DNA from 4 places in the Roseovarius sp. THAF9 genome. Region 1 is predicted to be linked to each of the others. Evidence: riboswitches for the same ligand, from Rfam matches in the RefSeq annotation. Region 1 holds a riboswitch; each other region holds the start of a gene.

Region 1 (5,827 bases):
GATATCCAGTGCCTCGGGGCCGGTGAAAGCGGTTTCGATGTTCTGATATCCAAGCTGTTCAAGCCGTGTTTTGAGAAGATCGCAGAAGATCGGCTCGTCATCTATCGCTAGAATGCGCATTGTTTCTCTTTCTTCTTTATTTGTCTGCTCGCGCCCTGATTGTTCACGGCCAAATCGGGCGGAAATGTGGCGCAGAGAAGGTAAAAGCGTATTTTCAGAAAATTATTCGCCTTCAGGTGGTGCGAGGGATTGTCGCACCAGTCCGATGAACCGAAGCCATCCTGAAAGCCTATGTGCCTGGCGTGTTGCCGGCCGCGACAAGGGCGATTTCGCCGGGCCAGCGTTGGCGCAGATGTGTGGCGGCCTGCCACGCGCGCAGGCCCGAGCGGCATGCGAAGACCGCGCGCCCGCCGTCGGGCGGCACAAGGCCGGCGCCGCTTGTGAAATCATCGAGAGGAATGCGCTGCGCGTGGGGCGAGACGGGGTTTGGCGCTTCTTCGGGGGGACGCAATTCGACCACGAAATCGCGGGCGGTGATCTGGCTGGCGGCGATGAAGCGCAGGTCGGCGGCAGGCTCGGGCGCGGCGTCGAAGCGAAAGCCGCAACTGCGATAGCCTTGCATGTCGAAGGTCAGCACCTGGCCCAGCGGCGAGGGTGTCTGCCCGGTCAGGCAGGCCAGCGCCATCTGCGCCTGTGCCGCCCCGATCATGCCGACGACCGGCCCCATGACGCCCGCCGTGGCGCAGGTCGCGGCGCGATCGGGCAAGTCGGGGAAGACGGCGCGCAGGGAGGGCGCGGTGCCGCAGAAGCCGCCCGCGTAGCCTGATACGCCCAAAACCGAGGCGCTGATGAGCGGCACGCCTGCGGCGCGGCAGGTGTCGGACAGGATATAGCTGACCGCGAAGCTGTCGGCGCAATCGAGCACAAGCGTCGCCTGCGCCACGAGGTCGGACACGTTGACCGGATCGAGCGGGGCCAAGACGGTGTCGATGGTACAGTTGGTGTTGAGGCGGCGCAGGGTGTCGGCGGCCGCCTCGACCTTGGGACGGTCGATATCGGCCTCGCGAAAGAGCGTCTGGCGGTGCAGGTTGGTAAGGGAAACCGTGTCGCCATCAACCAGCGTCAGGTGCCCTACGCCAGCACCGGCCAGGTATTGCAGGACAGGTGCGCCCAGCCCGCCTGCGCCGACCACCAGCACATGCGCCGCATCCAGGGCGGCCTGTCCGGCCTCACCCATCCCGGGCAGGCAGATCTGGCGGGTGTAGCGGTTCATCTTGTCGCCGCCAGCCATTCGCGCACCCGCGTTTCGGGGCTGTCGTTGAGGGTGATATCGGTAACCGCCGCCACAACGTCGGCGCCTGCTGCAAAAGCACCGGGAGCGCGGTCGACGGACATGCCGCCTATGGCGATGAGTGGAAGGTCGCCAATCAGGCCGCGCCATTGCGTCAGGCGGTCGAGGCCCTGTTCGTGCCACTTCATCTTTTTCAGAATGGTCGGATAGATCGGGCCGAGGGCGATATAGTCGGGTTTCAGTGCCAGCGCGCGGTCGAGTTCGGCCTTGTCATGGGTGCTGATACCAAGGCGCAGGCCAGCATCACGGATGGAAGATATGTCAGCGGTATCAAGGTCTTCCTGTCCAAGATGAATGTAGGTGCAGCCAGTGTCGATGGCCTCGCTCCAATGGTCGTTGACGATGAGCGTGCAGCCATGCGCGTCGCAGACTGCCTTGGACCGCAGGATGTGGTCGCGCAGGGTGTCCGGTGCCGCGTCCTTCACGCGCAGTTGCACCAGCTTGATGCCAAGAGGCACGAGGCGTTCGATCCAGTCGGCGCTGTCGAATATGGGATAGAAGGGGTCGAGCGTCATTCGAGGAACGCCTTGCCGATGATCGGAGTCGACGGGGCGGCCATGTCGCGCGGCTCCATCGGGTCGGCGGATTGGGCGAGTTTCCCGGCCTTGAGGGCAAGCGCGAAGGCTTCGGCCATCGCCGCCGGGTCGCCCGCCTTGGCCACGGCGGTGTTGAGAAGGATTGCGTCATAGCCCAGCTCCATCGCCGCCGTCGCCTGTGAGGGCAGACGCAGACCTGCGTCGATCACCAGTGGCACGTCTGGGAAATGCGCCCGCAGCGCGCGCAGGCCGAAGATGTTGTTCAGGCCCAGCCCCGAGCCGATCGGCGCGCCCCAGGGCATAAGCACTTCGCAGCCGGCGTTGAGCAGGCGGTCGGCCACGACGAGATCTTCGGTGGTGTAGGGAAAGACCTGGAAGCCGTCCTCGGTCAGGATGCGCGCGGCCTCGACCAAGCCGAAGACATCTGGTTGCAGGGTATCTTCCTCGCCGATGACCTCCAGCTTGATCCAGGGCGTGTCGAACACCTCGCGCGCCATGTGCGCGGTGGTCACTGCCTCTTTCACGCTGTGGCAGCCGGCGGTGTTGGGCAGGATGTGCACGCCCAGATCGCGGATCAGGTTCCAGAAATCCTGGCCCGCGCGGTCCTGCCCACTTTCGCGGCGTAGCGAGACGGTGGCGACGCTGGCGCCGCTGCGCCGGAACGCCTCGGCCAGGATGGCGGGCGAGGGGTATTGGGCGGTGCCCAGCATGAAGCCGTTGGCAAGCGTGGTGCCGTAGAAGTCGCGCATGGCTCAGCCGCCCTGCATGGGCGCCAGCACTTCGATGCTGTCGCCTTCGGCAAGCGTGTGGTCGGCGCGCAAAGGCGCGGGCACGAAGGTGCCGTTGACCGCCGTCGCCACCTTGGCGTCGCCGTAGCCATGGGCCGCAAGAAGGTCAGCCAGGGTGGCGACCTCGGCAGTCACGGGCGTGCCGTTAAGCTGCAATTTCATCGGAAACCTCCGGTGTCTTGTCGTGAAGGATCAGGTCCGCGACCATACGGGCCAGCGCGGGAGCCAGCAAAAAGCCGTGGCGGTAAAGCCCGTTGGCGCGGATCAGTGTGCCGTCGCGGCGGATGCGCGGCAGGTTGTCGGGAAAGGCGGGGCGGCTGTCGACGCCGATCTCGACCACTTCGGCCTCGCCGAAGGCCGGGTTCAGCGCATAAGCCGTGCTGAGCAGTTCCAGCATGGCGCGGGCGGTGACGTTGCGTCCGGCGCGGCCCTCGACCATCGTGGCGCCGAGCATGAACATCCCGTCGCCGCGCGGCACGACGTAGATCGGCACGCGAGGGTGCAGCACGCGGATTGGACGTGACAGGGTCACATCGGGGCAGGAGAGGATCAGCATCTCACCTTTCACGCCGCGCAGATCGGTCAGGGCGTCGCGCGCGGCAAAGCCGCGGCAGTCAACCGTCAATCCCTTGGCGGCAAGGGCGTCCGGGTCGGCCTCTTCCTGTCGGAAGGTGGCACCGTCGGCAATGAGGCTGTTGTGGAGTGTCGCCAGCGCGGCGCGAGGGGCGAGATGCGCCTCGCTCTCGAAAAAAAGACCGCGATCAAAACGCGTGCCGAGGTCTGGTTCCAGTTCGGGAATCTCGGGGCCGGTGACGGCGCGGTGGCCCGTTGTCAGCCGGGCAAAGCGCGCGAGATCGGCCTTGTCGCGGCCCGGTGAAACCACTAGCGAACCGCGCCGGATGACGCAGTCGGTATGGGCCTTCCACCAATCGGCGGCCTCAGCCCCGAGGCGCAGCACGGGTTCCTCGGCGCTCTCGCCTTCACAAAAGGGGGCGAGCATTCCCCCGGCCCACCACGAACAGGCATGCGGCCCGGGCGTTGCGTGGCGGTCGATCAGAGTCACTGCCACGCCACGATCCAGCAGGGTGCGGGCCACGCACAGACCGGCGACACCGGCGCCGATGACGGTCACGGATGTCATGCCGGCGGGCCTGCTGCGGGCGTGGTCAATCGCTGTGTCACTGGCGCGTCTCCATGTCTGGGGGCGTGCCAACGTAAGAATGAGCCTGTGCCTTGCTTGCACATTCTACCCGTTCCCTACGCCGGTATTGCCCGGATCAGGTTCGACGGGTCGGTGCGCGCACCTCTCAGCCCTTTGCGGGCCCCCCGACGGATGAATTTTGCGGTCCGGCATCCTTGGTGTGCGCGGGCGCCGCATCGGTTGCATAGATAGTTCAGCGATGCGCGTGCTGCAACGTCTGATGCGCAATCTGGCCAATCCGGTGCGCGCCCAATTGGCCCGCCGGCGCGGCAGCGGTTGGCATTGCGCCGCCGTCGACGGGGCCGTTTCACGGGCTCAACCTTGACGTTCGGGCCCTTGCACGCCTTATTCTGCGCATAGGATCATGGAGGGCGATGTTGTGACAGGCGCACGCGGTTTGTTCAATCTTCGGTTTCGAGCGGGTGTCCGGATTTGCGCGGCGCTGACGCTCGGGGCGGGTGGAGCAATGGGTCAGACGCAAGGGGCAGAGCCGCTTCCCGAGCCACTGCCGGAGCCGCCGGTCACCGCGACGCCTCTCGAGGACTCTGCACCGGCGCAGGGCGGCGCCGGCATCGACGTGACCGGGGCGGATGCGGACCGGGCCGATCCTGCCGCCAACGGCGCGGCGGATGACGAAGACCGTGCAACAACGGCGCAGGTGCCCGAGGCGGACGTGCTGCCCGAACCGGCGACGACGCGCAATGATCCGCTGCCACTGGACCAGCCCGGCACGGCGCGCCCTCTGCGGGACCAGATCGCCGCCTGTTACAACGGTGCGACAGGCTCCGACGGCGATGACGCGGTTACGATCAGCTTCGTTCTGGACAGTGCGGGCCTCTTGCGGGGTATCCCCCGGCACGTGGGCGACGAGGCGCAATCAGCGATTCACCGGCGGCTGTTTCTGGATGCCGTCGTGGCACTGGAAGACTGCGCGCCCTATACTGTCAGCGGAACCGAAACGACCTATGAGGCGACGTTCACGCCTGAAACGGTGGGCACGGTCAACATCGTCGAGTCCGCCCCGCTGGTGACGGAGCCGGAGGTTCTGGGCACGGCGCGGGTGGATCCGACGGCGCTTGCGACCGAAGAGATCGAGGCGGCGCTGGACCTGTCGCGCAGCGAGCGCCGCGAGATCCAGAACCGCCTGCGCCTGGTTGAGCACGATCCCGGCGGCGCAGACGGCGTCTTTGGACCGAATACCCGCACGGCGATTACGTCGTGGCAGGCGGAGCAGGGCTTCCCGGTCAGCGGATATCTCGACGATTTTCAACTGACCGCCCTTCGCGAGCAAAGCGAGACCGAGTACCAAGCGTTCCTGCAAACTCAGCCCAAGCCGAAGCCCAAACGCAAGGCCAAGCGCGTGCGGGTCTGCAAGCGCGGGGTGTTCGGCGTGCTTTACGATTGCCGTTTCGTCTGGCGCTAGGCATACTGGAACATCACTCATCCTAAGCTCCGGGGGCAGTACCTGGGCCAATGCCACCGTCCTGACGGGAAACAGCGGGCGGGGCAGTTTTTGCGGGAACTGAATTTGGGCATCGGCGTTATATCCGCGATACAAGAAAGCCAAAGATGCATCACAGACAATCTGCAAGATTTCCTGGCCCGGCTCCGCGCCTCGAATTTTGGGACGGATCCTTTACATTGGCCGGTGGTGGTGAGTGCTCGGAAGACTGCGCACCGTGACCCGCACCACCGAAGTATCGAGTGCCCATCCTCTGATGGACGTGATCGAAAGGATCCGGTCGGTGGCCGACAAGCCGGAGGTTTCCCTGGGTTCGATCCTGGAGGCCGCCGGGCAGGCCGGGGTTCTGCCCCTGATTTTCGTGCCAGCGCTGATCGCGGCGACGCCACTGTCGGGGATACCGGGTGTGTCGATGGTTTGCGGTATTCTGATAGCGCTGTTCTCGGTCGAATTGATCCTGGGGATGAAGGAGTTCTATCTGCCGGGCCG
Region 2 (5,827 bases), 490 kb from region 1:
AAACGCCGGGGCAGGACCCCGGCGTTTTTTTGTGCTGCGCGGCGGTCCAAGACCCGCCCGTCCCGGGCCTGACCCGGGACCCCCGACCGTAGAGATTCCGGATCAGGTCCGGGATGAGCGCCGGGTCCACCCGGCGCTCACTCCTTCGTCTCGTCCACCGGCACGTACAAATCCCCGCCTTCGCGGAACTTGGAGGCCATCTTCTCCATTCCTTCCTTCTGCGCCTCGGCCCGGATGTCGTGGCTGATCCGCATCGAGCAGAATTTCGGCCCGCACATCGAACAGAAATGCGCCACCTTGTGCGCTTCCTTTGGCAGGGTCTGGTCATGGAACTCCCGCGCCGTTTCCGGGTCCAGCGACAGGTTGAACTGATCCTCCCAGCGGAACTCGAACCGGGCGCGGCTCAGCGCATCGTCGCGCCGTTGCGCCCCGGGCAGACCCTTGGCCAGATCGGCGGCGTGGGCCGCGATCTTGTAGGTGATCACGCCGGTCTTCACATCGTCCCGGTCGGGCAGGCCCAGATGCTCCTTCGGCGTCACGTAGCACAGCATCGCGCAGCCGAACCAGCCGATCATCGCCGCGCCGATCCCGCTGGTGATATGGTCATACCCCGGCGCGATATCCGTGGTGAGCGGTCCAAGCGTATAGAACGGCGCCTCGTGGCAGCACTCCAATTGCTTGTCCATGTTCTCCTTGATCTTGTGCATGGCCACATGGCCCGGCCCCTCGATCATCACCTGGCAATCCTTGGCCCAGGCGATCTTGGTCAATTCGCCCAGCGTCTCCAATTCGGCGAACTGCGCTTCGTCATTGGCATCCGCGATGGACCCGGGCCGCAGCCCGTCGCCAAGGCTGAACGACACGTCATAGGCCCGGCAAATGTCGCAGATCTCCTCGAAATGCTCATAGAGAAAGCTTTCGCGGTGATGGTGCAGGCACCACTTGGCCATGATCGACCCGCCACGCGACACGATGCCCGTCACCCGGTCCACCGTCATCGGCACCATGTGCAACCGCACGCCGGCATGGATGGTGAAATAATCCACGCCCTGTTCCGCCTGTTCGATCAGCGTGTCACGGAACACCTCCCAGGTCAGGTCCTCGGCGATCCCGTTCACCTTCTCCAGCGCCTGGTAGATCGGCACGGTCCCGATCGGCACAGGGCTGTTGCGAATGATCCATTCCCGCGTGTTGTGAATGTTGCGCCCGGTGGAAAGGTCCATCACCGTGTCCGCGCCCCAGCGGATTGCCCACACCAGCTTGTCCACTTCCTCCTCCATCGAGGATGTGACGGCGGAGGTGCCCATGTTGGCGTTGATCTTCACCAGGAAATTGCGCCCGATGATCATCGGCTCGCTTTCGGGGTGGTTGATGTTGGCCGGGATGATCGCCCGGCCCGCGGCCACCTCGTTACGCACGAATTCGGGCGTCACGTAATCGGGTATATTGGCGCCCCAGTCATTGCCGTCGCGGGCTTCGGACACGGCCTCGCGCATCTGGTTCTCGCGGATCGCGATGAACTCCATCTCCGGCGTCACGATGCCAGCACGGGCATAGGCCAGCTGGGTGACAGGTTTGCCGTCCCTGGCCCGCATCGGTGCGGCAATATTGGGAAATTCCGGCGTCAGTCGGTCGCCTTCGACGAAACCGTTATCCTCGGGCTTCACATGACGGCCCTCGTATTCCTCGACATCGCCGCGCGCCTCGATCCAGTCGCGGCGCAGGCGGGGCAGCCCTTCGCGGATATCGGTCAGAACATTCGGGTCGGTATAGGGCCCGGAACTGTCATAGACGGGCAGGGGTTCCTCGCCGGACGTGGGATGCACGGAAATCTCGCGCATCGGCACGCGGATCTCGGGGTGTTGCGTGCCTTTCACGTAGATCTTGCGCGACGCGGGCAGCTCGCCCGTGGTGATCTTGGGATTGGGTACGTTCATTTTGGCGCTCCTCAAGCGATTACTCGAAAAGACACCAGATGAGTCGTGGCTTGAGGGAAACGCGGGGGCGATGCGCCCCGTCTTCGGAAAACAGTGCCCGGATGTCCGGGGATGCGATCCTAGCTTCCTACGCCAGTGTCAACTGGGTCAGGTTCAAAGGGTCGCGTCACCGGGCACATGCCCTGTCAGCCTCTCAGTCCCCTGGGCGGGACCCCCCTGCGTAAGCGAGAGGCTAGCGAAGCGCCGCCGTCATTTCAACGGACAATCGGGAAAAGTCTTGGGCGGTGCGGATCAGACCGGCACATCGTCGTAATTGCGCCGGGTCGTCGGGGCGGTGTCCTTGATATCCACCTTCATCGCCACGCCCATCATCTCCATCATCCGCCGCGTTTCTTCGGTATAGTCCGTGAACGCCTTCTTCATGAAATCGCTTTGCACCTGCATCAGCTCCTGCGGCGTTTTGCAGGCCAGCATCGCGCGCTGCGCCTCCAGGTCCTTCTCCAGCCGTTCGGACATGAAGCGCATGCTTTCCTGCACCATGTCGAACCATGCGGTCGTCGCCACCGGGCTGAACGCGGCCATCGCGGCCGCCATGCCAGCATGGGCCGGGTCGGTCGCGTCCGGGGTTTCGGTGGGTTTCTTCGTCGATTTTGCCATCTGCGCCACTCCTTCCGAGCTTCGGCAAAGGCCGCGGTGGCGCGGTCTTTGCGGGAACGTCTTCCGATCTGGCACAACACACCGAAACACGCGCCTCGCGCCATTCGGGAACGTAACAATTATATGACGTGGCTCCCCTGAGGTACAGCGCAACCGGCCTGCCGCCCCCTGCGCCGTTGTCGCACCCCGCGCGTTTCAGCCCTTGCGCACCCGGTAAAGCGTAACAGCCCCGTCCTCGACCGTCTCGATCAGCTCATGCCCCGCCTCGGCGCAGAAATGCGGCACGTCGATCACCGCCGCCGGGTCATCCGCCCGCAGCACCACCACCTCGCCCGCACCAAGCGGCTTCATCCGCTTGCGCAGCTTCAGCACGGGCAGGGGGCACAAGAGCCCCACGGCGTCGATGGTCTCAGGTTCGCTCATGCGCGTGGAGGTAATCCAACCGTTACAGCCTGTCCACCGAGATGTGACCCGCCCGTGACCCCACGCCGCGTGACGCCCCCCGAATTTTGCACTAGACGAAAGGCATGTTCGGAATCGATCTCATAGACGCCACCCTGATCCCCGCCATGGCCATCGCGCTCGTGGCCGGCGTCTTCTCGTTTCTCAGCCCCTGCGTACTGCCCATCGTGCCGCCCTACCTCGCCTACATGAGCGGCGTCACCGTGACCGACCTGCAGTCCGAGCGCACCACGCGCAACAAGGCGATTCTGCCCGCGCTTTTCTTCGTGCTGGGCCTGTCGACCGTGTTCCTGTTCCTCGGCTTCGCCGCCTCGACCTTTGGCCGCGCGTTCCTGCAATACCAGGACTACTTCAACACCGCCGCGGGCCTCATCGTGATGATCTTCGGCCTGCATTTCCTTGGCATCTTCCGCATCGGCATCATGGACCGCGAGGCGCGCCTCGACGTGGGCGACAAGGGCGGCACCACGTTCGGCGCCTATATTCTCGGTCTCGCCTTCGCCTTCGGCTGGACGCCCTGCATCGGCCCGCAGCTGGGCGCGATCCTGTCTCTGGCGGCGTCCGAAGCCTCGGTCACCCGCGGCACGCTGCTGCTCGCGGTCTATGCCGCGGGGCTTGGCATTCCCTTCCTGCTGGTCGCCGCGTTCCTGCCGCGCCTGACCGGCCTGATGGCCTGGATGAAACGCCACATGGATCAGATCGAGCGCATCATGGGCCTGCTCCTCTGGACCATCGGCCTCTTGATGCTGACGGGTGGGTTCGCCGCCTTCTCCTACTGGCTGCTCGAGATGTTCCCGGCGCTGGCACTGGTGGGCTAAAGCCTTACTCTCGCCCCAATAATGGGCTAATGTGGCAGCAAGAAGAGGCCAAGACAGGTCTGGCATGAGCAGCCCCACCCAAGCCCCCGTCACCCGCCGCCGGGTGTTCTACCTACCGGGATACGATCCCATCCATCCCCGCCGCTACCGCGAGCTCTACCGCAAGGAGGGCGCGGAACAGGCGGGCCTCTCGGGCTATGACCTCGCCCTGTCGGCCCGGACCTCCGAAGGCCGCTATGGCTGGCAAGTGGATGCGTATATCGACGGGCACGACATCCATACCGAGTTCGACGTGCTGGTCTGGTCCGACATTGTCCGCGACAGCATGGAACGCGGCATCGCCGGCACCTACCTGCAACTCATCCGCACCGCCTGGACCTATATCGCCTCCGGCGCGCTCTTTCGTCTGATGCGCCTGCGCAAGGGGCCGGTCATCGCGGCCCTCTACCCAGTCGGGTTCCTGCTGGTGCAACTGGCGCTGGCGCTGCTGCTTGCTTTCGGCGTCTGGTACGGATTTGTCGCAGGGTGGGAAGCCCTGTTTCGCAAGCCCGATCAGTGGTTTTCCGACGGTTTCACCTTTGCAATCTATGCTGGAATTCCCATAAGCCTTGTCGCAGCCTACCTGCTTCTGCGCTGGTTCAAGGCCCGCGACAACAAGCTCTTCGCCTATTACCTCATGCACGACTACGCCTATTCGGCCCAGTCCAAGGGCGCCAACCCGCCCGAGCTCGAGGCCCGCATGGCCGAATTCACCACCGAGATCGCCGCCGCACTCACCACGGACGTGGACGAGGTTCTGGTGGTCGGCCATTCCTCCGGCGCGCATCTGGGCGTCTCCATCCTCGCGGACCTCATCCGGGCAGGCCGCATGCCGGAAAACGGCCCGACACTCTCGTTCCTCACGCTGGGGCAGGTCGTTCCTATGGTGTCCTTCCTGAAAGACGCCCACCGCCTCCGCGCAGACCTGCACTACCTCTCGACCCGCGAGGAACTCGCCTGGGTCGACGTCACCGCCCCCGGCGACGGCTGCGCCTTCGCGCTCTGCGATCCCGTCGCCGTCTCCGGCGTTGCGCCGGAAAATCAACGCTGGCCCCTGATCCTCTCGGCGGCCTTCACCCAGACCCTCAGCCCGGAACGTTGGAAGGCCCTGCGCTGGCGCTTCTTCCGCCTGCATTTCCAGTATCTCTGCGCCTTCGACCGCCCCGGCGATTACGACTATTTCCAGATCACCGCCGGGCCGCAAACTCTCGGCGAACGCTACGCCGACCGCGCCCCGTCCCCCAGCCGCATCACCCGCGCCACCTCCCGCTTCACGAGCATGGCCGCATGAGCCAGCCGCCCAAGCCGCCCGCCCGGACGGGCCGCGTTTCGCTCTGGCGCTACATGCGCCTCTTCCGGGCCGACATCCTCTCCGCCCAGCCCGCAAGGCTCTACCGCGCCTGGATGGCCGAATTCCGCACGCCGTTCTTCCGCTCCTACCTCTGCAACCAGCCCGAACTGGTCGACCTTGTGCTGAAAGACCGCCCCGACGATTTCCCGAAATCCGACCGCGTCCGCGAAGGGCTCACGCCGCTTCTGGGCAATTCTGTCTTCGTCACCAATGGCGAGACATGGAAACGCCAGCGCCGCATCATAGACCCCGCCTTCGAGGGGGGACGTCTGCGCGATACCTTCCCCGCCATGCTGGCCGCGGGGCAGGGGGCCGTGGCGCGCCTCGCCGATCACGCCACCGGCCAGCCCGTCGAGATCGAGGCCGAGACCAGCCACGTCGCCGCCGACGTGATTTTCCGCACGCTCTTCTCGATCCCGATCGAGGATGAGATTGCCACCCGAGTCTTCAACGAGTTCCGCGAGCATCAGCGCACCCAGCCGATGCTGAACCTCGCCGCCTTCCTGCCTTTGCCGCGCTGGTTCCCGCGCTTTCACAGGGGCAAGACCAAGGCGACGGCCCGT
Region 3 (5,827 bases), 1.1 Mb from region 1:
GTCCACGCGGATGCCCGTCCACCCGGCAAGCCAGTCGGGCGCTTTGTCCAGAAACCCTTCGGTACCGTATGTGTCGGGCAGGATGATCCGCAGGTTGCCGTCGTGTTCGTCGTGCCAGTCGGACAGGACCTCGTAAGGCGCCCGGGCCAGCTCCGCGTCATTCTCGGCCAGCGCGGCATAGACCATCGGCATTTCATGAGCGTTGGTGCCGATCGCCTCCAGGTCGCGGTTCTTGGCGATCAGGCAGTTCGAGGTGCCGACGAAATTCTCGCCCAGCCGTTCGGTCATCGCCTGCACGCACCAGTCCTGCCACAGGAACGAATGCCGCCGCCGCGTGCCGAAATCGGCGATGCGCAGGCCCGGCGTGTCGCGCAGCACCTCGGTCTTTTCCCACAGGCGGGTCATGGCGCGGGCATAAAGCACCTGAAGCTCGAACCGGGCCATGTCGTGCAGCACCGCGCGCGAACGAAGTTCCATCAACACCGCCAGCGCCGGGATCTCCCACAGCATGACCTGCGGCCAGGTGCCCTCGAACGTAAGCTCGTACTGCCCGTCCCGTTTTTCCAGGTGGTAGGGCGGCAAACGCAGCTTCTCGAACCAATCCATGAATTCGGGCGTGAACATCTGCCGCTTGCCATAGAACGTGTTGCCCCGCATCCATGTCGACTCGCCGCGCGACAGCGACAGCGAGCGGATGTGGTCCAGCTGTTCGCGCAGTTCGCCCTCGTCCACCAGTTCGGCCAGTCGGATATCCTTGCTGCGGTTGATCAGCGAGAAGGTGACGGAGGTGTGCGGACGGTTGCGAAACACCGACTGGCACATCAGCAGCTTGTAGAAATCGGTATCGATCAGCGACCGGACGATCGGGTCGATCTTCCACTTGTGGTTCCAGACACGGGTTGCGATGTCGACCATGGCGGCCTCCGGGTAGTCATGTTGCCGCCCGTTAGAGCAAAAGGGTCAGGTCTCCGCAAGCGCGGCGCGGGTGGCGGTGGCCAGCCGCTCGATGCCGGTCGCCAGCTTGTCCTCGGTATTGTAGGTAAAGTTGATGCGGATCGAACTGTGGTCGCGCCCCTCCGGGTCGAACACCGACGACGGCGAGATGCACACCCCATGCTCCAGCCCCACCTCCATCAGCCGGTTGGTATCCAGCGCGGGGTCCTTCGCCGTGGCCCAGACGAACATGCCCCCCGTGGGCCGCTCCCATGTGAACAGGTCGGGCAGATGTTCGTCCATCGCCGCACACAGCGCATCGCGCCGCGTGCGGTAAAGGTCGAGGATACCCGGCAGCATGTCATCGGCCAGCCCGGTGGCGAACGCGTCATGGGTGATCTGCTGGCACAGGCCGCTGGTGCACATGTCGGCGCTCTGCTTGGCGGCTTTCAGCACTTCGATCATCTCGGGCGCCGCGATGATCCAGCCGATCCGCAAACCCGGCGCCAGCTCCTTGGACACCGTGCCAAGATAGATCACCGGCCCGTCATATGGCGCCCCGGCCTCCTCGGCCGACAGCGTCAGCATCCGCGGCATCGGCGCGTCGTCATAATAAAGCGTGCCGTAAGGATCATCCTCGATCAGCCACGTGCCGGTCGCGTGCGCCGCATCCACCAGCCGCCGACGCGTCGCCGCATTCACCAGCTTGCCCGTCGGGTTCGAGAAATTCGGCACGGTATAGGCAAACTGCGCGCCGGTCATCGCCGCCACCGGGTCAAGGTCATTCGCCTCCAGCCGCATCGGGCGATAGACCGGCTGGCGCGGCCGCCAGTTGTCCAACGCCCCCAGATAGGCCGGCGTCTGCGACGCAACGGTGCTGCCCTCCTCCAGCAACACCGTGCCAATGAGGTTCAGCGCCTGCGCCCCGCCCGCTGTGATCAGCACGTTGTCGCGCGTCAGCGTCAGGTCCCCTTCGGAATACCGTGCCGCGATCAGGTCGCGCAGCTTGGGCAGGCCCGCGACAGGGGCATAGGCCAGCGTCTCATCCGCATGATCGGCCACGGCGGACGTCGCCAGCTTCGTCATGTCCTCGACCGGCCAGATCTCGGTCCCCGGCAGGCCACCGCCAAGGTTGACCAGCCCGGGAATACGCCCGGCGGCCAGGAAGGTGGCGGTCACGTCGTTGGTGTCGTCAAGCCATTTGGCAAAGGCGGGGCGCTGGGGCATCGGCTGTCTCCCGAAGTCGTGCAAGGGGTCGCGGCGTGCATAAAGGAAAATGAACGACTGTTCAATTCCCGTACTGCGCGCTCAGTCGGCAGGCGCGAACGCCTCGACCGACAGGATGGTGGGCATGTGCCGCGCAATCTCGCGCCAGCTGTCGCCCTCGTCAAGGCTGGCAAAGACAGACCCCGAATTGGTTCCGAAATACAGCCCCGGCGTATCCAGCGTATCCCCCGCCATGGCCTGCCGCAGCACGGTGAAGAAACAGTTCTTTTGCGGCAGCCCCTCGCGCAGCGCCTCCCACGTCTCGCCCCCGTCGCGCGACCGCCAGACGGCGCAGGCCGCGTCGGGCGGATACCGCCCCGCCATGTCGCCATTCAGCGGCAGCGTCCAGATCGTGCGCGGATCGCGCGGATGTACCCGGATCGGAAAGCCGAAGGTCGACGGCAGACCCGGCGTGATGTCGTCCCACGACCGCCCGCCATCAGAGGACCGCCAGACGCCGTGATGGTTCTGCTGATAGAGCAGGTCCGCGTCGCCCGGGGCGCGCATGATGTTATGCACGCAATGCCCGGTCTCACCGCCGCTCGGGGCGGCGGGATGGTCATGCGCGCCGCAGGCCTCGGCATTGGACAGCCGGTTGCGCCGCTCCCAAGTCGCCCCGCCGTCCTCGGTGGCAAAGACCCCGGCGGCGGAAATCCCGATCCATTGCTTTTCGGGCGCGCCGGGGTCGAACACGATCGTGTGCAGGACCAGTCCCGCCGCCCCGGGGTTCCAGTCCTTCGCCGACGGATGCGCGGTCAGCGCATCCACCTGGGCCCATGTCCGGCCATGATCGGTACTCTTCAGAAGGGTCGCGGGCTTCGTCCCGGCATACAGCGTCCCGTGCGCGAACCCCAGCGACCAGACCTGTTCAAAGGCGTCGTCGAACGGCAGCGGCGCGTCGGTCCAGCCGATCATCTCGGCAAAGCCCGGATCGTGCGCCGCCCAGTCATCCATCTGCCCGCGCGTCAGGCGCTCCAGCGTCCAGGACCGGCCCCGATCCTCTGACCGCCACACGCCTGCCCCGAAAAACGCACCGCCACCCCCGGCCCAGATCGTGCCGGTGTCGGGATCGCCCGCCATGTGGTTGATGCACCAACCGTCGCAATGCGGGCCGGTCACGTCCCAACTGTCGCGGCCCGCGCCTGCGGACAGGATAAAGGCACCCTTGGTGGTCCCGACAAGAAGGCTGACGCTGGGAGAAGGCATGGCACGGGGCTCCGCTTGGGTTGCCAGAGCCTACCACGTCCCGCCGCGATTCCCGAGAGCGGGAACCGGCCGATCCGGATCCGCCAAAGGCAATCTTGTTTCCATCGGGTCAGAGGTCCCGGATCAGGTCCGGGGCGGGGTGCGCTCTGATACGAACGTCACGCCCATATCCCCGCAAAATGATGCGTCGGCCCATGGCCCGACCCGACATCCAGCGCTCCGGCCCCGGCAATCGCCCGCGCGACATAGGCCTTGGCCTCGGCCACCGCCTCGGGCAAAGGGTCTCCCCGCCCGATCCGGGCCGCCAGCGCCGCCGACAGGGTGCATCCCGTGCCGTGGGTGTTCCGCGTCGCCACCCGCGCGCCCTCGAACCAATGCACGCCACCCGCATCAGCCAGCACGTCCGGGCTGCTCTCGCCCTCAAGGTGCCCGCCTTTCAGCAGCACCGCGCCACAGCCCAGCGCCCGCAACGCCTCCGCCTGTTCGGCCATCGCCTCCCGCGTCACCGCCTCGTCGCAGCCCAGCAACGCCGCCGCCTCCGGCACGTTCGGCGTGATCACCGCCGCCTTCGGCACCAGCGCTTCGCGCAGCGCCACCACCGCGTCCTCGGCCAAAAGCGACGCGCCCCCCTTGGCCACCATCACCGGGTCCAGCACCACCGGCACGTCCGGCAAGGCGTCCGCCACCGCCCGCGCGATCTCTGCCGTGGCGATCATTCCGATCTTCACCGCGTCGATCCGCACATCCTCGGCCACCACCCGGATCTGATCCGCCACGAAGTCCGGCGGCACCATGTGCACGCCCTGCACGCCTTGGGTGTTCTGCGCCGTCAACGCCGTCAGCACCGCCATGCCGTAGGCTCCGTTCGCCGAGATCGCCTTGAGATCGGCCTGCACGCCCGCCCCACCCGACGGGTCCGAGCCCGCGACCGACAGGATGTTGGCAATCCGGCCCTTGGCTGTGTTCCTTGTCTCGAGGGTCATCCGGCTCCTTTCGAGGCGACGAAAGGCTGGGTCCGACCGGCTCCGGTCCCGCCTTCCTCCGCCAGCATGATCTGGTTCAGGTTCAAAGGGTGCATCTCAGCCCGAAGGCGCCCCTGGCTCGGACGTCAGGATAAGCGCGGGCGGCCCTCTGTCAACCGCACCGGCACGGCGCGCAACGCGCGGCGTCTTTACGAAAGGGGTTCGCGTCCGTGCACCAACGCGATACAGTCGGACATACCGACGCGATACCGACGCGGTTTTCGACTTCTTCCCAGTGTTAACTTTTCGATTCGGCCACAAGGGGTTGGAAGGTGGACCTGCAGGGGCTATCTTCGTTTCTTGCACGTTCCCAAGGCAGGCCCGACATGGTGAAACCCAAGATCAACCCGAACTACAAGGTCGTCGCCGAGAACCGCAAGGCGCGGCACGACTATGCCATCGAGGACGATCTCGAATGCGGAATGGTGCTCGAAGGCTCCGAGGTCAAATCCCTGCGCCAGAAGACTTCCAACATCGCCGAAAGTTACGCCGCGGTCGAGGATGGCGAGCTGTGGCTGGTCAACAGCTACATCGCCCCCTACGAACAGGCCGTGCCTTTCGGCCACGAGGACCGTCGCCGCCGCAAGCTCTTGGTTTCCCGCAAGGAAATGGCGCGCCTTTGGAACGAGACCCAGCGCAAGGGGATGACCCTCGTGCCGCTGGTGATGTATTTCAACGACCGCGGTATCGCCAAGATCAAGATCGGCATCGCCAAGGGCAAGAAGAACACCGACAAGCGCCAGACCGAGGCCAAGCGCGACTGGAACCGCCAGAAGCAGCGGCTTTTGCGCCACGGTATGTGACGCCTTTGGTTTTCGCCCTCCGCGGCTGACGCGCCATTTGCTACTATCTTGCCCGTGTCGCGCCACCCGCGCAGCCTGGAAGGGGAAGACCAAAGGCATGGATCTACTGCTCAGCCTCATTGCCGGCGCCATCGGCGGCAACGTCGCCGGCGGCCTTGTTCCCCGCTTCAATCTCGGCCTCATGATCAACTCTTTCGCCGGTGTTCTCGGCGGCGCCCTGGGCGGCCATGCCCTTGGCTTGCTGGGCTTTGGCGGCCTTGCGCAAACCGCGCCCGACAGCGCCGCACTCGACCCCACGGCACTGACGACTCAACTGGCCGCGGGAGGACTGGGCGGCGGCGCCTGCCTTCTGGCCGCTGGTCTGCTGCGCAATCTGCTGACCCGCTGACACTGGGCACAGCACACCCCGCCCGCTTGCACTGTCCCGCGTCCCGCGCTACGTCAATAGCAACGGTTTCAGGGGGCTGTCATGGCAAACGACGATCCGAAAACACTGGTATCCACCGATTGGCTGGCGGCGCATCTCAATGATCCTGACCTGCGGGTTCTGGATGCCACCTATTTCCTGCCGGGCGTCGAGCGCGACGCGAAAGCGGA
Region 4 (5,827 bases), 1.6 Mb from region 1:
ACCTTGGCTTCCTCGGCGGTCACCGACGGCATGTTCAACGCGTTGGTCACGGCCCCCGTCAGCAGGTAATCCGACATCTGCTCGGCCACTTGAAGCGCCACGTTCTCCTGCGCCTCGCTGGTCGCAGCCCCCAAATGCGGCGTGCAGACGACGTTGGGCAGCCCGAACAGCGGGTTCTCTGTCGCCGGTTCCTCGGCAAACACGTCAAGCGCCGCGCCCGCCACATGCCCCGATTGCAGCAACTCCGCCAGCGCGGCCTCGTCCACCAGCCCACCTCGGGCACAGTTGACGATCCGCACACCCTTCTTGGTCTTGCCAAGGTTCTCACGGCTCAGGATGTTGCGCGTCGCATCAATCAGCGGCGTGTGCAGCGTGATGAAATCCGACCGCGCCAGCAGCGTATCGAGGTCCACCTTCTCGGCCCCCTTCTGCGCGATTTTCTCCTCGCTCAGCGTCGGGTCATAGGCGACCACCTTCATCTTCAGCCCCCGCGCCCGCTCGGCCACGACACCGCCGATATTGCCGATGCCGATGATGCCCAGCGTCTTGTTGGTCAGCTCGACCCCCATGAACTTGGACTTCTCCCACTTGCCGGCATGGGTGCTGGCGCTCGCCTCGGGGATCTGGCGCGCAACGGCGAACATCATCGCGATGGCGTGCTCGGCGGTGGTCACCATGTTGCCGAAGGGCGTGTTCATCACGATCACGCCTTTCTTGCTGGCCGCCGGCTTGTCGACATTGTCGGTGCCGATCCCGGCGCGACCGATGACCTTCAGGTTCCTGGCCGCCTCCAGGATCGTCGGCGTCACCTTGGTGGCCGAACGGATCGCCAAGCCGTCATAATCGCCGATCACCTCGGCCAGTTTTTCCTTGTCCTTGCCCAGTTCGGGCATGAAATCCACCTCGATCCCCCGGTCGCGGAAGATCTGCACGGCGGTTTCGGAAAGTTTGTCGGATACGAGTACCTTGGGCATGAGAAGCTCCGTGTCTTGCGGTGGTCCTGCCACCGCGTCGTTTGAAATGTAAAAGGCGCGGGCCCCTCAGCGGGCCGGCGCGCAATCAGGGTCGCCCGCTACCGGACCCAGCGGTCCATGTGCGGGAAACAGCGTTTGCCCTCCGCGTGGGGCGCATGGGGATCCGTGGTCAGCTCCAGCCACCCCAGAACCGGCACACCGGGCCCGCCACCGTCGCGAAACGCGTCCACGAGGTTGCCGGCCCCGCCTTGGTAGCCGTCGCCGTGAAACACGGTTTCCTCCGGAAGGCCCAGGTTCCGCACGGCGGCATAGGACCATGCCATGGCGGCCATTTCCTCTGCCTGTGTCGGCTTCAGCGCCGGCTGGTCTCGCCGCGCGGCATCGGCAACGGCAATATGACCGGCCTCGTGCAGGATATCGCCCGGATAGGCCAGCCGCGCCGCGTCGATGCACAGCGCGCCATCCCGGATGTCCAGCCCGGGAAGGAAGGTGGGTTCCGGCATGTCCACGGCCCGCACCTCGATGCCGATGCTTTCCACGAAATCGGCCAGCTGGCGCACCAGCGGATCGGCGAAGGTCATCAGACCGTTTCCGCCAGTGCCGCGATCTCGGCGTTGAACGCCCATTCGATCCACGGCATCAGCGCGGCCACATCGGCCGTCTCCACCGTGCCCCCGCACCAGATGCGCAGGCCCGGAGGCGCATCCCGATAGGCGCCCACGTCATAGGCCACGCCCTCGGCCTCCAGCCGCTTGGCCACGGCCTTGGCAAACGCCGCACCGTCGCTGATCCGGTCATCGGTGAACTTCAGGCAGACGCTGGTGTTCGACGCCGTGGCCGGGTCCTCGGCCAGGAACGCGACCCACTCATGCGTGCCGACGAAATCCGCCACCGCCTTGGTGTTGGCATCCGCCCGCGCCATCAGGCCACTCAGCCCGCCGACCGAGCGTGCCCAGTCGAGCGCCAGCAGGTAATCCTCCACCGCCAGCATCGACGGCGTGTTGATCGTCGCACCCTCGAAAATGCCCTCGTTCAGCTTGCCACCCTTGGTCAGTCGGAAAATCTTCGGCATCGGCCAGGGCGGCGTATAGCTCTCCAGCCGTTCCACCGCGCGGGGGCTCAGGATCAGCATCCCGTGCGCCGCCTCGCCGCCCAACACCTTCTGCCAAGAGAACGTCACCACATCCAGCTTGTCCCACGGCAGGTCCTGCGCAAACGCCGCAGAGGTCGCGTCACAGATCGTCAGCCCCTGACGGTCCGCCTTGATCCAATCGCCATCCGGCACGCGCACGCCGCTCGTCGTGCCGTTCCACGTAAAGACCACGTCATTGTCCGTATCCACGCCGTTCAGATCGACGATCTCGCCATACTCGGCTGTCTTGACCTCGGCATCGAGCTTCAGTTGCTTCACCGCATCGGTGACCCAGCCCGCGCCAAAGCTTTCCCAAGCCAGCATCTCGACCTTGCGTTCGCCAAGCAGGCTCCACATCGCCATCTCGACCGCGCCGGTATCGGACGCGGGCACGATGCCGACCTTGTAGTCGTCGGGAATCCCCAGCACCTCGCGCGTGCCGTCAATCGCGGCCTTCAGCTTGGCCTTGCCCACGGCGGCACGGTGCGACCGGCCCAACGGGGCGTCGTTAAGCTTGCTCAGGTCAAAAACGGGGGGTTTGGCACAGGGGCCGGAGGAAAAACGCGGATTCGCCGGCCGCGTCGCCGGGTAGTCAGTAGCCATTGCTGCTATCCTTCCAGATAAGCGCCCCTCGTTGGGGAGGGGTGTCCCAATTGTCTGGATACGCCTGTCGCCCGCAGCCCGCAAGCCTAGAAATCGCTTGCCAGCGGCAGTTCAGTGTACGGATGCGACCCGGACGGCTATCATAGGAAACTTCGTTTCGGCGCGCGTAGGGTGGGTGAAAACCCACGCGCTCCATCCCAAGCCGCGTGGTCGCCAGACCGCGGGATGGCGACCGCCAGCACTTCAGGGCACTTTATGTCAGCTAAATCCGGAAAACTTTTGATCGGCGCGCCGACGTCTCCCAATCGCCAGCTCGTCCGGGCGGTCTGGCGATCGCGCGGCAGCGCAGTGAGCTGCGCCTTGATTCCGCGCGGCCAATCATCCCCACCTAGAACCCCACCCCAACCTGCGCTATGCCGCACCTTAAGCGCACAGCGGAGACGCCCCCATGTTCACCACCACCCTCATCGCCCCTCCGGGCACACTCGACCCCGCCCTGGTCGAGAACCTGCGCAACGCCTGGGGCGGGTTCGACGCCCGCTGGCTCTCGCCCGACGAGGCGGCGGAGTTCGACATGGCCGCGCTCCCCGACAACCAATGGGAGGTCTGGGACAACCTGCAAACCCTGCGCACCGACCTTGTCGTCCAACCGTCCGAAAACCGCCGCAAGCGCATGTTGCTGGCCGACATGGACAGCACCATGATCCAGCAGGAGTGCATCGACGAACTGGCCGAGGAGGCCGGCGTCGGCGCTCATGTGAAAGACATCACCGCCCGGGCCATGAACGGTGAACTCGACTTCGAAGGCGCCCTTCTGGAACGCGTCGCGCTTCTGAAAGACCTTCCCGAAGACGTCATCGCCGAGGTGCTCGACACCCGCATCACCCTCATGCCCGGCGGCGCCACCCTGCTCGCTACGATGAAGGCCCACGGCGCCTACACCGCCCTCGTCTCGGGCGGCTTCACCGCCTTCACCTCGCATATCGCGACATTGCTCGGCTTTGACGAGAACCGCGCCAACACCCTGCTTGTCGAGAACGGCAAGCTCACCGGCGACGTTGCCCGTCCCATCCTGGGGCGCGCGGCCAAGGTGCAGGCGCTCGCCGACATCACCGCCCGCCTCAACATCTCCGACATCGACGTGCTGGCGGTGGGCGACGGCGCGAACGACCTCGGGATGCTCGCCCGCGCCGGCAGCGGCGTCGCGCTCCATGCCAAGCCCTCCGTCGCCGCCGAATGCGATCTGCGCATCAACCACGGCGATCTCACGGCGCTCCTTTACCTGCAAGGTTACGACCGCAACGATTTCCAGATCCTGTAGGGTGGGCGAAAGCCCATGCGCCCTCGGTCAGCCCGCAACAGTCCGCACACCCCGTCCCGGGCGTGACCCGGAACCTCACCGGCTGTGGCAACCGTCAACCTGCTCTTACTTCGCCGCAACCCCGCGCTGTACGTTTACTCTGCTACCAGCGACGCCAACACCGACGCGATACCACCCGAATACCGACGCGATACCGACGTCATTCCGGGCCTTCCGACGAGATTAACCTTCCGATTCGCCAATTCGCCTTGTCCCGCCCACGGCTTGCCCCTACGTTCCTCTTTGAAACCTCGGGGTGTCGACCGGCCAAGACCCGGCGACTGAGATGCACATCGCGAACCCGTTGAACCTGAACCGGCTGACACCGGCGGAGGGAAGGTCATGCACCCGCATCGCGCCGCCCCTTCCGCCGAAAGGGAGGATGCCATGAAACGCCTTGTTTTCACTGCGGGATGTCTGCTCACCGCCACGTCCGCGATGGCGCAGGACTCAAGCGGGACGCCCGAACTGACCGTCTACACCTATGACAGCTTCGTCGCCGACTGGGGCCCCGGCCCGCAGATCGAAGAGGCGTTCGAGGCCACCTGCAACTGCGATCTCAATCTCGTCGGCGTCGAGGACGGCGCGGCCCTTCTCGCCCGCGTCCGGCTGGAGGGGCAGAATACCGACGCCGACATAGTCCTCGGCCTCGACACCAACCTGATGGCCGCCGCCAAGGACACCGGCCTTTTCGCCGAACACGGCCAGTCCCCCGACCTCGATCTGCCGATCTCTTGGGACGACCCGGTCTTCCTGCCCTACGACTGGGGCTATTTCGCCTTCGTCCACGACAAGGACATGGACGCGCCCAAAAATTTCAAGGCCTTGGCCGACAGCGACACCTCCATCGTCATCCAGGATCCGCGCTCTTCCACGCCCGGCCTGGGCCTGCTGATGTGGGTCAAGACCGCCTATGGCGACGAGGCCCCGGCGATCTGGGAAGGCCTGTCGGACAACATCGTCACCGTCACCAAGGGCTGGACCGAAGCATACGGCCTTTTCCTCGAAGGCGAGGCCGACATGGTGCTTTCCTATACCACATCGCCCGCCTATCACCTGATCGCCGAGGAGGACGCCAGCAAGACCGCCGCCGCCTTCGACGAGGGCCATTACATGCAGGTCGAGGTAGCCGGGAAACTGGCCTCTACTGACCAGCCCGAACTGGTCGATCGCTTCCTCGCGTTCATGCTGACCCAGGACTTCCAGTCCGTCATCCCGACGACCAACTGGATGTATCCGGCCAAGGAGCTTGAGGGGGGCCTGCCCGACGGATTCGACACCCTGATCCAACCGGAAAAATCCCTGCTGCTCAGCGCCGAAGAGGCCGCCGCCGCCCGCGATGCAGCGCTGGATGAATGGCTGAACGCGCTCAGCCGCTAAGCGCCAGACCGGGATGGAGCGCCGCCGCCCTCGTGGCGGTGCTCATCTTCGGGGCGCTTCTGGCGGTCGCCCTGCGCGCCGAAACCGGGCGCGGCTTCAATGCTGCCGACTGGGCCGCCCTGCGCTTCACGCTGGTACAGGCCACCCTATCAGCCTTGTTTTCCGTGCTTCTGGCCATCCCCGTCGCCCGCGCCCTCGCCCGCCGCCGGTTCCGCGGCCGTAGCCTGCTGATTGCCCTTCTGGGCGCCCCGTTCATCCTGCCCGTGATCGTCGCCGTGCTCGGCCTGATCGAGGTCTTCGGGCGTGGCGGCTGGGTCAGCGCGGCCCTCGGCACGCTCAGCCTGCCTCCGGTGCAGATCTACGGGCTTCACGGCGTGG

What was found. A riboswitch is a leader RNA that binds a small molecule or an ion and turns the genes downstream of it on or off. The one in region 1 is predicted to bind thiamine pyrophosphate.
Region 2: it holds a riboswitch for thiamine pyrophosphate, as region 1 does, so the genes downstream of both, thiC (phosphomethylpyrimidine synthase ThiC) here and FIU86_RS05805 (FAD-dependent oxidoreductase) in region 1, are expected to answer to the same signal.
Region 3: it holds a riboswitch for thiamine pyrophosphate, as region 1 does, so the genes downstream of both, thiD (bifunctional hydroxymethylpyrimidine kinase/phosphomethylpyrimidine kinase) here and FIU86_RS05805 (FAD-dependent oxidoreductase) in region 1, are expected to answer to the same signal.
Region 4: it holds a riboswitch for thiamine pyrophosphate, as region 1 does, so the genes downstream of both, thiB (thiamine ABC transporter substrate binding subunit) here and FIU86_RS05805 (FAD-dependent oxidoreductase) in region 1, are expected to answer to the same signal.

What each region holds. Positions count from the first base shown of each region.
Region 1 is NZ_CP045404.1:1,176,144-1,181,970, forward strand. It holds gene FIU86_RS05780 (PleD family two-component system response regulator) at 1-120, opposite strand, end outside; gene FIU86_RS05785 (HesA/MoeB/ThiF family protein) at 290-1,291, opposite strand; gene FIU86_RS05790 (thiamine phosphate synthase) at 1,270-1,866, opposite strand; gene FIU86_RS05795 (thiazole synthase) at 1,863-2,636, opposite strand; gene thiS (sulfur carrier protein ThiS) at 2,640-2,837, opposite strand; gene FIU86_RS05805 (FAD-dependent oxidoreductase) at 2,821-3,816, opposite strand; TPP riboswitch at 3,913-4,014, opposite strand; gene FIU86_RS05810 (peptidoglycan-binding protein) at 4,343-5,299, shown strand; gene FIU86_RS05815 (exopolysaccharide biosynthesis protein) at 5,535-5,827, shown strand, end outside.
Region 2 is NZ_CP045404.1:1,663,900-1,669,726, forward strand. It holds gene thiC (phosphomethylpyrimidine synthase ThiC) at 138-1,937, opposite strand; TPP riboswitch at 2,045-2,165, opposite strand; gene FIU86_RS08195 (phasin family protein) at 2,229-2,594, opposite strand; gene FIU86_RS08200 (sulfurtransferase TusA family protein) at 2,790-3,017, opposite strand; gene FIU86_RS08205 (cytochrome c biogenesis CcdA family protein) at 3,122-3,874, shown strand; gene FIU86_RS08210 (hypothetical protein) at 3,939-5,204, shown strand; gene FIU86_RS08215 (cytochrome P450) at 5,201-5,827, shown strand, end outside.
Region 3 is NZ_CP045404.1:55,923-61,749, reverse strand. It holds gene pncB (nicotinate phosphoribosyltransferase) at 1-915, opposite strand, end outside; gene FIU86_RS00275 (PLP-dependent aminotransferase family protein) at 961-2,160, opposite strand; gene FIU86_RS00270 (exo-alpha-sialidase) at 2,242-3,405, opposite strand; gene thiD (bifunctional hydroxymethylpyrimidine kinase/phosphomethylpyrimidine kinase) at 3,564-4,388, opposite strand; TPP riboswitch at 4,425-4,513, opposite strand; gene smpB (SsrA-binding protein SmpB) at 4,754-5,230, shown strand; gene FIU86_RS00255 (hypothetical protein) at 5,328-5,618, shown strand; gene sseA (3-mercaptopyruvate sulfurtransferase) at 5,700-5,827, shown strand, end outside.
Region 4 is NZ_CP045404.1:3,695,965-3,701,791, forward strand. It holds gene serA (phosphoglycerate dehydrogenase) at 1-974, opposite strand, end outside; gene FIU86_RS18140 (hypothetical protein) at 1,073-1,555, opposite strand; gene FIU86_RS18145 (phosphoserine transaminase) at 1,555-2,709, opposite strand; gene serB (phosphoserine phosphatase SerB) at 3,158-4,030, shown strand; TPP riboswitch at 4,312-4,423, shown strand; gene thiB (thiamine ABC transporter substrate binding subunit) at 4,457-5,449, shown strand; gene FIU86_RS18160 (thiamine/thiamine pyrophosphate ABC transporter permease ThiP) at 5,425-5,827, shown strand, end outside.